DNA from 3 places in the Streptomyces sp. NPDC020192 genome. Region 2 is predicted to be linked to each of the others. Evidence: riboswitches for the same ligand, from Rfam matches in the RefSeq annotation. Region 2 holds a riboswitch; each other region holds the start of a gene.
The links. Region 2 has a riboswitch for cyclic di-AMP ahead of ACH47Z_RS27590 (transglycosylase family protein). Riboswitches for the same ligand answer to the same signal wherever they lie in the genome.
Positions count from the first base shown of each region.

Region 1 (3,266 bases), on a different contig from region 2:
CGAGCGCGCCGCGCTGCGGCTGGCCGAGCGGATGACCCGGCTCGCCGACCGCTCCGAGGAACCGGTGCCGGACGAGCTGTGGGACGACGTCGCCGGCCACTACGACGAGAAGCAGATCTCCGCACTGCTCCTGAGCATCTCGCTCGTCAACCTCTTCAACCGGGTCAACACCGCCACCAGGAAGCCGGCGGGCACCACTTGGGGCTGATGAGCACGTAAGTACGCGGCACGACAAGATGAGTCGGACCGGCGTCCCGTCCGTATTCTCTGATCATGGCAGCCTCCCCCGCATATGCACTGATCGCCACTGACCTGGACGGAACGCTGCTGCGCGGCGACGACACGGTCTCCGGCCGGTCGCTCGCCGCGCTTGCGCGGGTGGCGCGGGCCGGTGTACGGCACCTGGTGGTGACGGGCCGTCCGGCCCCGCGGGTACGGCCGCTGCTCGCGCACCTCGGCTGCACGGGGCTCGCGGTGTGCGGGCAGGGCGCGCAGGTCTACGACGCCGGAAGCGGGCGTTTGCTGTGGTCGGTCCGGCTGGACCGGGAGCTGGCCGAGGAGGCGCTCGGCAAGATCGAGGCCGAGGTGGGACAGGTCTTCGCGGCCGTCGACCAGGACGGCGTCGACGGGCGCACACTCATCGAGCCCGGCTACCGGATGCCGCACCCGACCCTACCCGCGGTGCGGGTCGGCCGGCGCGACGACCTGTGGCGCGAGCCCATCAGCAAGGTGCTGCTGCGCCATGCGGACCTGTCCGACGACGAGTTGGCGGCCGTCGCGCGCGCGGTGGTGGGTTCGCTGGCGACGGTCACCATGTCGGGGCCGGGAACCGTGGAGCTCCAGCCCGCCGGGGTGACCAAGGCGACCGGGCTGGCGCTGGCCGCCGACCGGCTGGGGATCACGGCCGAACAGGCCCTGGCGTTCGGGGACATGCCCAACGACATCCCGATGTTCGACTGGGCCGGGCGCGGGGTGGCGATGGCGAACGCGCATCCCGAACTCATGGCGGTGGCCGACGAGGTCACCTTGTCGAACGAGGACGACGGCATCGCCGTCGTCCTCGAAAGACTCTTCCCGGACTCTCCGACCGACCGGCCGGCGCTTCAGCACGCGCCGGTCACGTACGGGTCGGGCGACGGTCAGTACGCGCTGTAGACGTTGTCGATCGAGCCGTAGCGCGCGGCGGCGTAGTTGCAGGCCGCGGTGATGTTCGCGACCGGGTCGTAGATGTTGAACGCGGTGCCGGCCACGTGGTACGCGTTGAAGGTCGGGGCGATGACCTGGAGCAGGCCCTTGGACGGGATGCCGGCGGCGGCGTTGGAGTCCCAGTTGTTGATGGCCCACGGGTTGCCCGAGGACTCCCGGATGATGTTGCGGTAGATGCTGTTGTACGAGCCCGGGATGCCCTTCTTCGCCATGATCGCGAGCGACTCGCGGATCCAGCCGTCGAGGTTGTTCGGGTACCCGGCGAGGGTGGTGGAGGCCTTGGTGGCCTTCGTGGTCGTGGCGGCGGAGGCGCTGGTGGCGCCGACGAGCGGCAGAGCGAGGACGGCGGCACCGGTGCCGACGACGGCGAGGGTGCGCACGAGGCGGCTGGTCCGGGTGCGACGGTGCTGAGCGGCAGCAGGCATGGGGATGTTCCTCTCCGTCGCCTGCGAGGTGAGCTGTCGGGTTCGGGCGGGGAGGTGCCCGGCCGTGCCTTGGGGAAGGCACGGCTTCACCCCAAGCCGTTCCGGTGCGACGTGTGCCGTCCGGTCCGGCGACTTACCTGGGTCCCCCGCTCCTGCCGTACGAAATGGTTCGTGGATGGTTATGCGGGCGGCGGCAGGATTCGGCGTCCGCCCGACGGCCCGGAACGTATGCGAGAGCACATGTCGGGAACAAGTAGCAGATTCACACAACGCCCCATTTGACCTTGGTCTGCGCCCTATGTGGCACTTGATCCTTTGCTGTTGCCAACCCTCAACTCGCCGACAGGGCAAGAGGGGAGGGGTGTTCGGCGGCCAGGGGTGTGGGGATCAAGGACGTGACCCAACTCACGAAATAGCAAATCGCTCCAAAACGGGCATCAGGGATTTGGGGGTTTGCTCATGGGGTGGCGACGACCGGCGGGGGAGGGGCGGCCGGCGGGTGATCTCGGGGATGGTCTCGGGGGGGTGGGGTGGAGGTGTTACTCCGCTCGCCCCCTGGTTCGCGACAAAGTGGCTGACTTCCTGTTAAGTCGATAAATATCCGTTCTTACTGTCCGATCTCACGCATAGCGGTCATGATCCAATACCGCCCGGGCTGGACCGGTGGGCGCTATCGGTGATCGAAACAGGACCGGATACGCTGACTCGAGTGATGGCAGCGACCTATCGACAAACCGTGTAATCGCCAGCAGACACCAGCAGACAGGAGACCCCTCGTGACCGTCGTCGGGCCGTTCGGGCTGAGCGTGCGGGACCAGGCTCTCGAAGCCGATGTCCAGGCCGGATTGGCGGCTGTCGAGGAAGGCTTGCTCGAGGCCACCAAGAGCGAGGTTCCGTTCATCACGGAGGCCGCGCAGCACCTCGTGCGGGCCGGTGGGAAGCGGTTCCGGCCGCTGCTCGTGATGCTCGCGGCGCAGTTCGGCGACCCCTACGCGCCGGGCGTGGTGCCGTCGGCCGTCGTCGTGGAGCTGACCCACCTCGCGACGCTGTACCACGACGACGTCATGGACGAGGCGGCCGTGCGGCGCGGCGTGGACAGCGCCAACACCCGCTGGGGCAACTCCGTCGCGGTCCTCACCGGCGACTTCCTCTTCGCGCGCGCCTCCCAGATCCTCGCCGACCTCGGGCCCGAGGCGGTCCGGGTGCAGGCCCTCGCGTTCGAGCGGCTGGTCACGGGCCAGATCCTGGAGACCGCGGGCCCCTCCGACGGCCGTGACCCGGTCGAGCACTACCTGGACGTGCTCGGCGGCAAGACGGGCTCGCTGGTGGCGGTGTCGTGCCGGTTCGGCGCGATGATGTCCGGCGCCGACGAGACGGTCGTCGACGTGCTCACCCAGTACGGCGAGCGGCTCGGGGTCGCCTTCCAGCTCGCCGACGACGTCCTGGACATCGCCTCCGACTCGCACGAGTCCGGCAAGACCCCGGGCACCGACCTGCGCGAGGGCATCCCGACCCTCCCCGTGCTCCGGCTGCGCGAGCGCGCGGCCCGGCTGGGGCTGCCCGAGGACCTCGCGTTGTGCGAGCTGCTGGACTCCGACCTCAGCGACGACGCGCGGCACGCCGAGGCGCTGACCG
Region 1 is NZ_JBIRXG010000013.1:174,548-177,813, forward strand. Features, by position in the region: partial or broken gene ACH47Z_RS25280 (carboxymuconolactone decarboxylase family protein) at 1-16, shown strand, start outside; gene ACH47Z_RS25285 (hypothetical protein) at 32-208, shown strand; gene ACH47Z_RS25290 (HAD family hydrolase) at 274-1,155, shown strand; gene ACH47Z_RS25295 (transglycosylase SLT domain-containing protein) at 1,140-1,631, opposite strand; cyclic di-AMP (ydaO/yuaA leader) riboswitch at 1,637-1,811, opposite strand; gene ACH47Z_RS25300 (polyprenyl synthetase family protein) at 2,408-3,266, shown strand, end outside.
Region 1: another riboswitch for cyclic di-AMP. It lies ahead of ACH47Z_RS25295 (transglycosylase SLT domain-containing protein); the one in region 2 lies ahead of ACH47Z_RS27590 (transglycosylase family protein).

Region 2 (3,266 bases):
CGATCTGCTGGCCGGGGACGTAGCCGGCCTCCTTGATGGCCTCGAGGATGAGGTCGAGGGCGGCGCGGTTGGACTCGAGGTTGGGGGCGAAGCCGCCCTCGTCGCCGAGGCCGGTGGACAGGCCCTTGCTCTTCAGGACCTTCTTCAGCGTGTGGTAGACCTCGGCGCCCCAGCGCAGGGCCTCGGAGAAGGACTCCGCGCCGATCGGGGCGATCATGAACTCCTGGATGTCCACGTTGGAGTCGGCGTGCGAGCCGCCGTTCAGGATGTTCATCATCGGCACCGGCAGCAGGTGCGCGTTCGGGCCGCCCAGGTAGCGGAAGAGGGGGAGGTCGCTGGCCTCGGAGGCGGCGTGGGCGACGGCGAGGGAGACGCCGAGGATGGCGTTGGCGCCGAGGGAGCCCTTGTTGTCGGTGGCGTCCAGGTCGAACATGGCCTGGTCGATCAGGCGCTGCTCGGTGGCGTCGTAGCCGACCAGCTCCGGGCCGATCTGCTCGATGACGGCGAGGACGGCCTTCTCGACACCCTTGCCCTGGTAGCGGTTCGGGTCACCGTCGCGGAGCTCGATGGCCTCGAAGGCGCCCGTCGAGGCGCCGGACGGAACGGCGGCACGACCCGTGCTGCCGTCGTCGAGGCCGACCTCGACCTCGACCGTGGGGTTGCCTCGGGAGTCCAGGATTTCCCGGGCTACGACGACGTCGATGGACGGCACGAGCATCTCCTTCTTGGGATGTGACGCTGGAAGTGCGGGGCGTGTGCCTTGCGGCGGTGCCTTGCGACTAGAGCCTAACCGTCCCAGGGGCGTCGGCCACCGACCGACCGTCCCGTGGACGACGAGGACACGCAGACGGTACCCATTGTTCACCCCCGGAACAAAGGGGGCTGCCGGTGAGGCCCGGCTGAAGAGTGGGGAAACGGCGCGGGAAACGAAAGACCCCGCCCCGGCGCGTACGGGGGAAGAACGCGCCGGGGCGGGGAGCCCGTGGGGACGGGGGATTCCCTCACGGGGGCTTCGGTGTGGGGGGAGGGGGTGTGAGGGCGCTGTGCGTCCGGCCGGAGCCGGAGGTCACTTCAGGTGCAGCTGCTGACCCGGGTAGATGAGGTTCGCGTCCTCGACGATGTCCTTGTTCAGCTGGAACAGCTTCTGCCAGCCGCCGGCGACGTGGTGCTTCTCGGCGATGGAGCTGAGGGAGTCACCCTTGACGACCTTGTACTCGCCGTCGCCCTTCTTGACCTTCTTGCCGGTCGGCGTGGTGACGGTCTTGCTCGCCGACGGGGCCGTACGCGTGGTGGAGCGGGTGGCGGCCTGCTGGTCGGTGGAGCGGGTGCTCGTGCTCGGCGTGGTGGCCTTCGGCGAGGTGGCCGGGGCCGAGCCGTTGTAGGCGGCGCCGGAGAGGCCCGTGCCGCAGACCGGCCAGGCACCCTTGCCCTGGCCCGCGAGGACCTTCTCGGCGATGGTGATCTGCTGCGTCTTGGTGGCGAGGTCGGCGCGCGCGGCGTAGGCGGTGCCGCCGTACGCGGCCCAGGTGGAGTTGGTGAACTGCAGGCCGCCGTAGAAGCCGTTGCCGGTGTTGATGGACCAGTTGCCGCCCGACTCGCACTGGGCGACCGTGTCCCACTCGGAGGCGGTGGCGGCGGAGGCGTTGCCGGCCGCCATCAGCGGGGCGGCGACGGCGGCGCCGGTGACACCGGCGAGCGTGATGGCGCGGATGGCCTTGGACGGGCGACGGTGCTTGCCCTTGCCGGAGAACAGCATGGATCGATCCCCTCACCGACGCCTGCGAGGTGAGCTGTCGGGTTCGGGCCGGTTGAGTTGCCCGGCCACCCCTCCACTGGGAGGCGTGGCTTCACCCCAAGCCGCTCCGGCTCAACTTCCCGGCGCGGCGCTTACCTTGGGTCCCCCGCTCCTGCCTGCGGCGCATGACGCGACGACTGTTCCCGGGCAACCGCTGGCAGGATTCGGCGTTGCGACTGCCGGGGCTCGTGGTGACGAGCGGTCCTGACCGTAGACACGCGATCGGCGGAATTTCAAAGACGATCAGGGCTTCTGAGACTCATCCCACACTTTCACCAAACCGGACATTCGGCATGAAGTGGGGCGTCAACTCCGCCTATTCGCCGCCCTTTTCGTCACCGACTTTCAGGGTCTGACCGGCGGCGATGTGGTTCGGGTCGGCGCCGACGAGCCCCTTGTTGTCGTCGTACAGCGCGTGCCATCCGCCATGGACGCCAAGGGAGTCGGCGATGGAGGCGAGCGTGTCACCCTCACGGACGGTGTAGGTGTCCGGCTGTCGGTCCGCATGCCGGCCGACGGACGCGACGCTCTGACCGTTTGTCACGCTTTCGTCCGCACTGCCACCGCGGTGACGTCCGCCACTACTGAGGGCTCCGGTGTCGACGAGGCTCCAAGAACCGACGCCCTGCTGGGAATTGTCCGATTCGTCGATCCCGGGGGTGATCGTGGGAGAGCTGTCGCCCCCCCGCGAGTTCCCGTTGCCGGAGGAGCCGGTGGACCCGGCCGACCCGGTGGAGCCCGAGGCGCCGGACGCACCCGCCTTGTCGGACTTGTCGGACTTGGGGGAACCGCTCGCGGTGGAGCCGTCGGCCGCGCCCGGCGTCTCGCCGGCACCCTTGCCCTGCTCCGGGGCGGGTGAGGCGCTGGAACCGGAGGAAGAGTCCGCGCCCGAGCCGGACTTCGAGCCGGAGTGGGACCCCGCGCCGGTACCAGAAGAGGACGAGTCCGACAGACCGGACGAGTCGGAGCTGCCGGCCGATCCGGAGTCACTCCCCGAACCCTTGCCGCTCCCGGAACCCCCGACACCCGTGTCGACGTCGACCGAACCCGAGTGAGGGGTCAGCCCGGCGGTCAGCGCGCACATCGTCCACGGCTTGGTGCCCTGGTCGGCGAGGATCTTCTCGGCGACGGCGATCTGCTGCGAGCGGCTGGCCTGGTCGGCGCTCACGGCGTACTGCGCGCCGCCGTACTTGTCCCAGTCGTCCTGCGATATCTGCAGGCCGCCGTAGTACCCGTTGCCGGTGTCCGCGCTCCAGGAACCGCCGCTCTCGCACTCGGCGACCTTGTCCCACGTGGTGCCGTCGGCGGCGCTCGCGCTCGCGGCCCCGAGCAGCGGGATGGCGATGGCGGAGCCGGTCACTCCGGCCGCGACGAGGAGAGCCGGAGCCTGGCGGGGGCGACGGTGACGACCGTTCCCGGTGAGCATGCGGAAGCCTTTCGTGCGACAGCAGGACCGGCGCGGCGAGTGGTG
Region 2 is NZ_JBIRXG010000015.1:145,840-149,105, reverse strand. Features, by position in the region: gene eno (phosphopyruvate hydratase) at 1-718, opposite strand, end outside; gene ACH47Z_RS27590 (transglycosylase family protein) at 1,067-1,756, opposite strand; cyclic di-AMP (ydaO/yuaA leader) riboswitch at 1,761-1,929, opposite strand; gene ACH47Z_RS27585 (transglycosylase family protein) at 2,112-3,221, opposite strand.

Region 3 (3,266 bases), on a different contig from region 2:
ACGCGCCCGCATGCCGGCGCGTCACCACGAAGCCCTCCGCCTCCAGGGTGCGCAGGGCCTCGCGGACGGGGACGCGCGAGACGCCGTAGCGACGGGCCAGGACTTCCTCGGTCAGCCGGCCGCCACGCTCGTAGACACCGGCGACGATGTCGTCCCGGATCGCCGTGCATACCGAGTGCGCCGGAATACGCATGACCGACCTCCGCCTTAATCCCCGTGAAACGTCGACGATGGACGTGTGTTCCGTGACTCTATTCCAATGAGCCGGAATTTCCGACGGCGGGCCGGAATCCATGGAAGTTTTTTGGACAGACATCCGGCGGACAGCGTGAAAAACGGCGAAAGCCCCGGCTCGGTGAGCCGGGGCCGCGGATGCCGTGCGCGGGTGCGTCAGACGGTCACGCCGTGCTTGCGGAGATAGGCGACGGGGTCGACGTCCGAGCCGTAGTCGGGGGTCGTACGGGCCTCGAAGTGGAGGTGCGGCCCGGTGACGTTGCCGGTCGCGCCGGACAGGCCGATCTGCTGGCCCGGGGTGACCTGCTGGCCCACCGTGACCCCGAGCGACGACAGATGGCCGTACTGGGTGTACATGCCGTCGGCCATCCGGATCACGATCTGGTTGCCGTACGCGCCGCCCCAGCCGGTGGAGACGACGGTGCCGGAGCCGACCGCGTGGACGGGCGTGCCGCTGGCCGCGTGGAAGTCGATGCCGGTGTGGGAGCCGGAGGACCACAGGGAGCTGCTGGCCTTGTAGCCCGTGGAGACGTACGAGTCCGTGATCGGGGCGACGAAACGGTTCAGCCGCTCGCGCTCGGCCTCGCGGGCGGCGCGCGCCTTGGCCGCGCGGATCTCCTGGGCCCGCTTGGCGGCGGCCTGCTCGGCCGCCTTCTGCTCGGCGGCCCGCTGCTGGGCGGCGGCCTGCGCGCTGATGTGCTCGGCCACGTCGTCGCTCACGGTGAGGACCGGAGTGAGGCCGGTCTGCTCCGCGGCGTTCTCGGCGGCGAGGGCCGGGGAGGCCGCGAGGGTGCCGATGACACCGGTGGTGGTCAGGGCCGCGACACCGGCCGCCTGAGCGGTGGTGCGCTTGACCCGGCCGGGCTTGCGATGCTTCCCGGTGGCGCACATGAACGCCATGAAGTGGCTGGTCCTTTCCTTCCCTCTCGCCTACCGGGTTAGCTGACGGGTTCGGAGCAGGAAGGTCTCCTACGGGCCCCACGCGCACGCGTGGCGTCCGATTCACCCCAGGGACGTGGGTCCCCGGCTCCCCTGGCTCGCGCCGTACGGGGACTCGGCGATGGCTGTCCGGTGCCGCGGGTGCGGCGCACTGCCCGACGAACAGCCCGGACGACGCTAGGCGGGCGCCTCGGCAATCCCCAAACGGATCCGGGTTTTTGTAGCGCATCCCACAGGGCAGACAGGCAACCTCCGCCCCAAATCGGGCATCTGGGGAAGACATGAGGAAGAGAGCGGAACAGCAGGGGCCCTGACGGCCTGTCGGTCGTCAGGGCCCCACGCGTGCGTGCGTCAGTCGGCCGCCACCACGGTGACGTCGCCGATGCCGAGCGCCTCCACCGGCGCCTTGATCTGGGCGGCGTCACCGACGAGGACGGTCACCATGCGGTCCACCGGGAAGGCGTTCACGACGGCGGCCGTGGCCTCCACCGTGCCCGTCGCGGCCAGCTGCTGGTACAGCGTCGCCTGGAAGTCGTCGGGCAGGTGCTGCTCGACCTGGTCGGCCAGCGTGCTCGCGACGGCCGCCGCCGTCTCGTACTTCAGCGGCGCCACCCCGACGAGGTTCTGCACGGCCACGTCCCGCTCGGCGTCGGTCAGGCCGTCCGCCGCGAGGGTGCGCAGCACCTTCCACAGGTCGTCCAGCGCGGGACCGGTGTTGGGCGTGTCCACGGAACCGCTGATGGCGAGCATCGACACACCCGTGCCGTCCGGGGCGGACCGGAGGACCTGCCCGAAGGACCGCACACCGTAGGTGTAGCCCTTCTCCTCGCGCAGGACGCGGTCCAGGCGGGAGGTGAGGGTGCCGCCGAGGCAGTAGGTGCCGAGCACCTGGGCGGGCCACACGCGGTCGTGCCGGTCGGGGCCGACGCGGCCGATGAGCAGCTGCGTCTGGACGGCGCCGGGCCGGTCCACGATGACCACGCGCCCGGTGTCGTCGGCGCTCACCGCGGGCACCGGCCGGGGCTCGCCCTGGCTGCCGGTCCAGGCGCCCAGGGTCTCGCCGAGCAGCGCGTCCAGGTCGATCCCGGTGAGGTCGCCGACCACGACCGCGGTGGCCGTGGCGGGGCGGACGTAGCGGTCGTAGAAGGCGCGTACGGCGGCGGCGTCGATCTTCTCGACGGTCTCCTCGGTGCCCTGGCGCGGGCGCGACATGCGCGAGGTCGCCGGGAACAGCTCCTTGGAGAGCTCCTTGGCGGCCCGCCGGGAGGGGTTGGCCAGCTCGTGCGGGATCTCGTCCAGGCGGTTGCGGACCAGCCGCTCGACCTCGCTCTCGGCGAACGCGGGCGCGCGCAGGGCGTCGGCGAGCAGGCCCAGGCCCTTGGCCAGCCGGGAGGCGGGCACCTCCAGGCTGAGCCGGACACCGGGGTGGTCGGCATGCGAGTCCAGCGTGGCGCCCGCGCGCTCCAGCTCGGCGGCGAACTCCTCGGCGGAGTGCTTGTCGGTGCCCTCGGAGAAGGCCCGCGCCATGATCGTGCCGACGCCGTCCAGGCCGGCCGGCTCGGCGTCCAGGGGGGCGTCCAGCAGCACCTCGACGGCGACGATCTGCTGGCCGGGGCGGTGGCAGCGCAGCACGGTCAGGCCGTTGTCGAGCGTGGCGCGCTCGGGGGCCGGGAACGCCCACGGCCTGGCCTCGCCGGGCTGCGGCTGGGGGTGGAAGTCCATGGTGGCGAGCTCGGTCACTTGGCCGTCTCCTCGTTCTCGTTACCGGCCTCTACGGTCGCTTCCCGCTCCGGGTCCTCGCCGCGCCCCGCCTCCTCGGTGTGCTCGGCGGACTCGGCGGACAGCGGCTCGTAGACCAGGACCGCGCGGTTGTCGGGGCGCAGGCGGGCCTTGGCGACCTCCTGGACCTCCTTCGGGGTGATCTCCAGGACGCGCTTGACGGCGGTCAGGGCGAGCTGCGGGTCGCCGAACAGGACGGCGAACCGGCACAGTTCGTCGGCGCGGCCGGCGACCGTGCCGAGCCGGTCCAGCCACTCGCGCTCCAACTGGGCCTGGGCGCGCTCCATTTCCTCGGGCGTGGGGCCCTCCTCGGC
Region 3 is NZ_JBIRXG010000023.1:22,865-26,130, forward strand. Features, by position in the region: gene ACH47Z_RS34715 (GntR family transcriptional regulator) at 1-193, opposite strand, end outside; gene ACH47Z_RS34720 (M23 family metallopeptidase) at 391-1,134, opposite strand; cyclic di-AMP (ydaO/yuaA leader) riboswitch at 1,147-1,304, opposite strand; gene ACH47Z_RS34725 (M16 family metallopeptidase) at 1,525-2,913, opposite strand; gene ACH47Z_RS34730 (M16 family metallopeptidase) at 2,910-3,266, opposite strand, start outside.
Region 3: another riboswitch for cyclic di-AMP. It lies ahead of ACH47Z_RS34720 (M23 family metallopeptidase); the one in region 2 lies ahead of ACH47Z_RS27590 (transglycosylase family protein).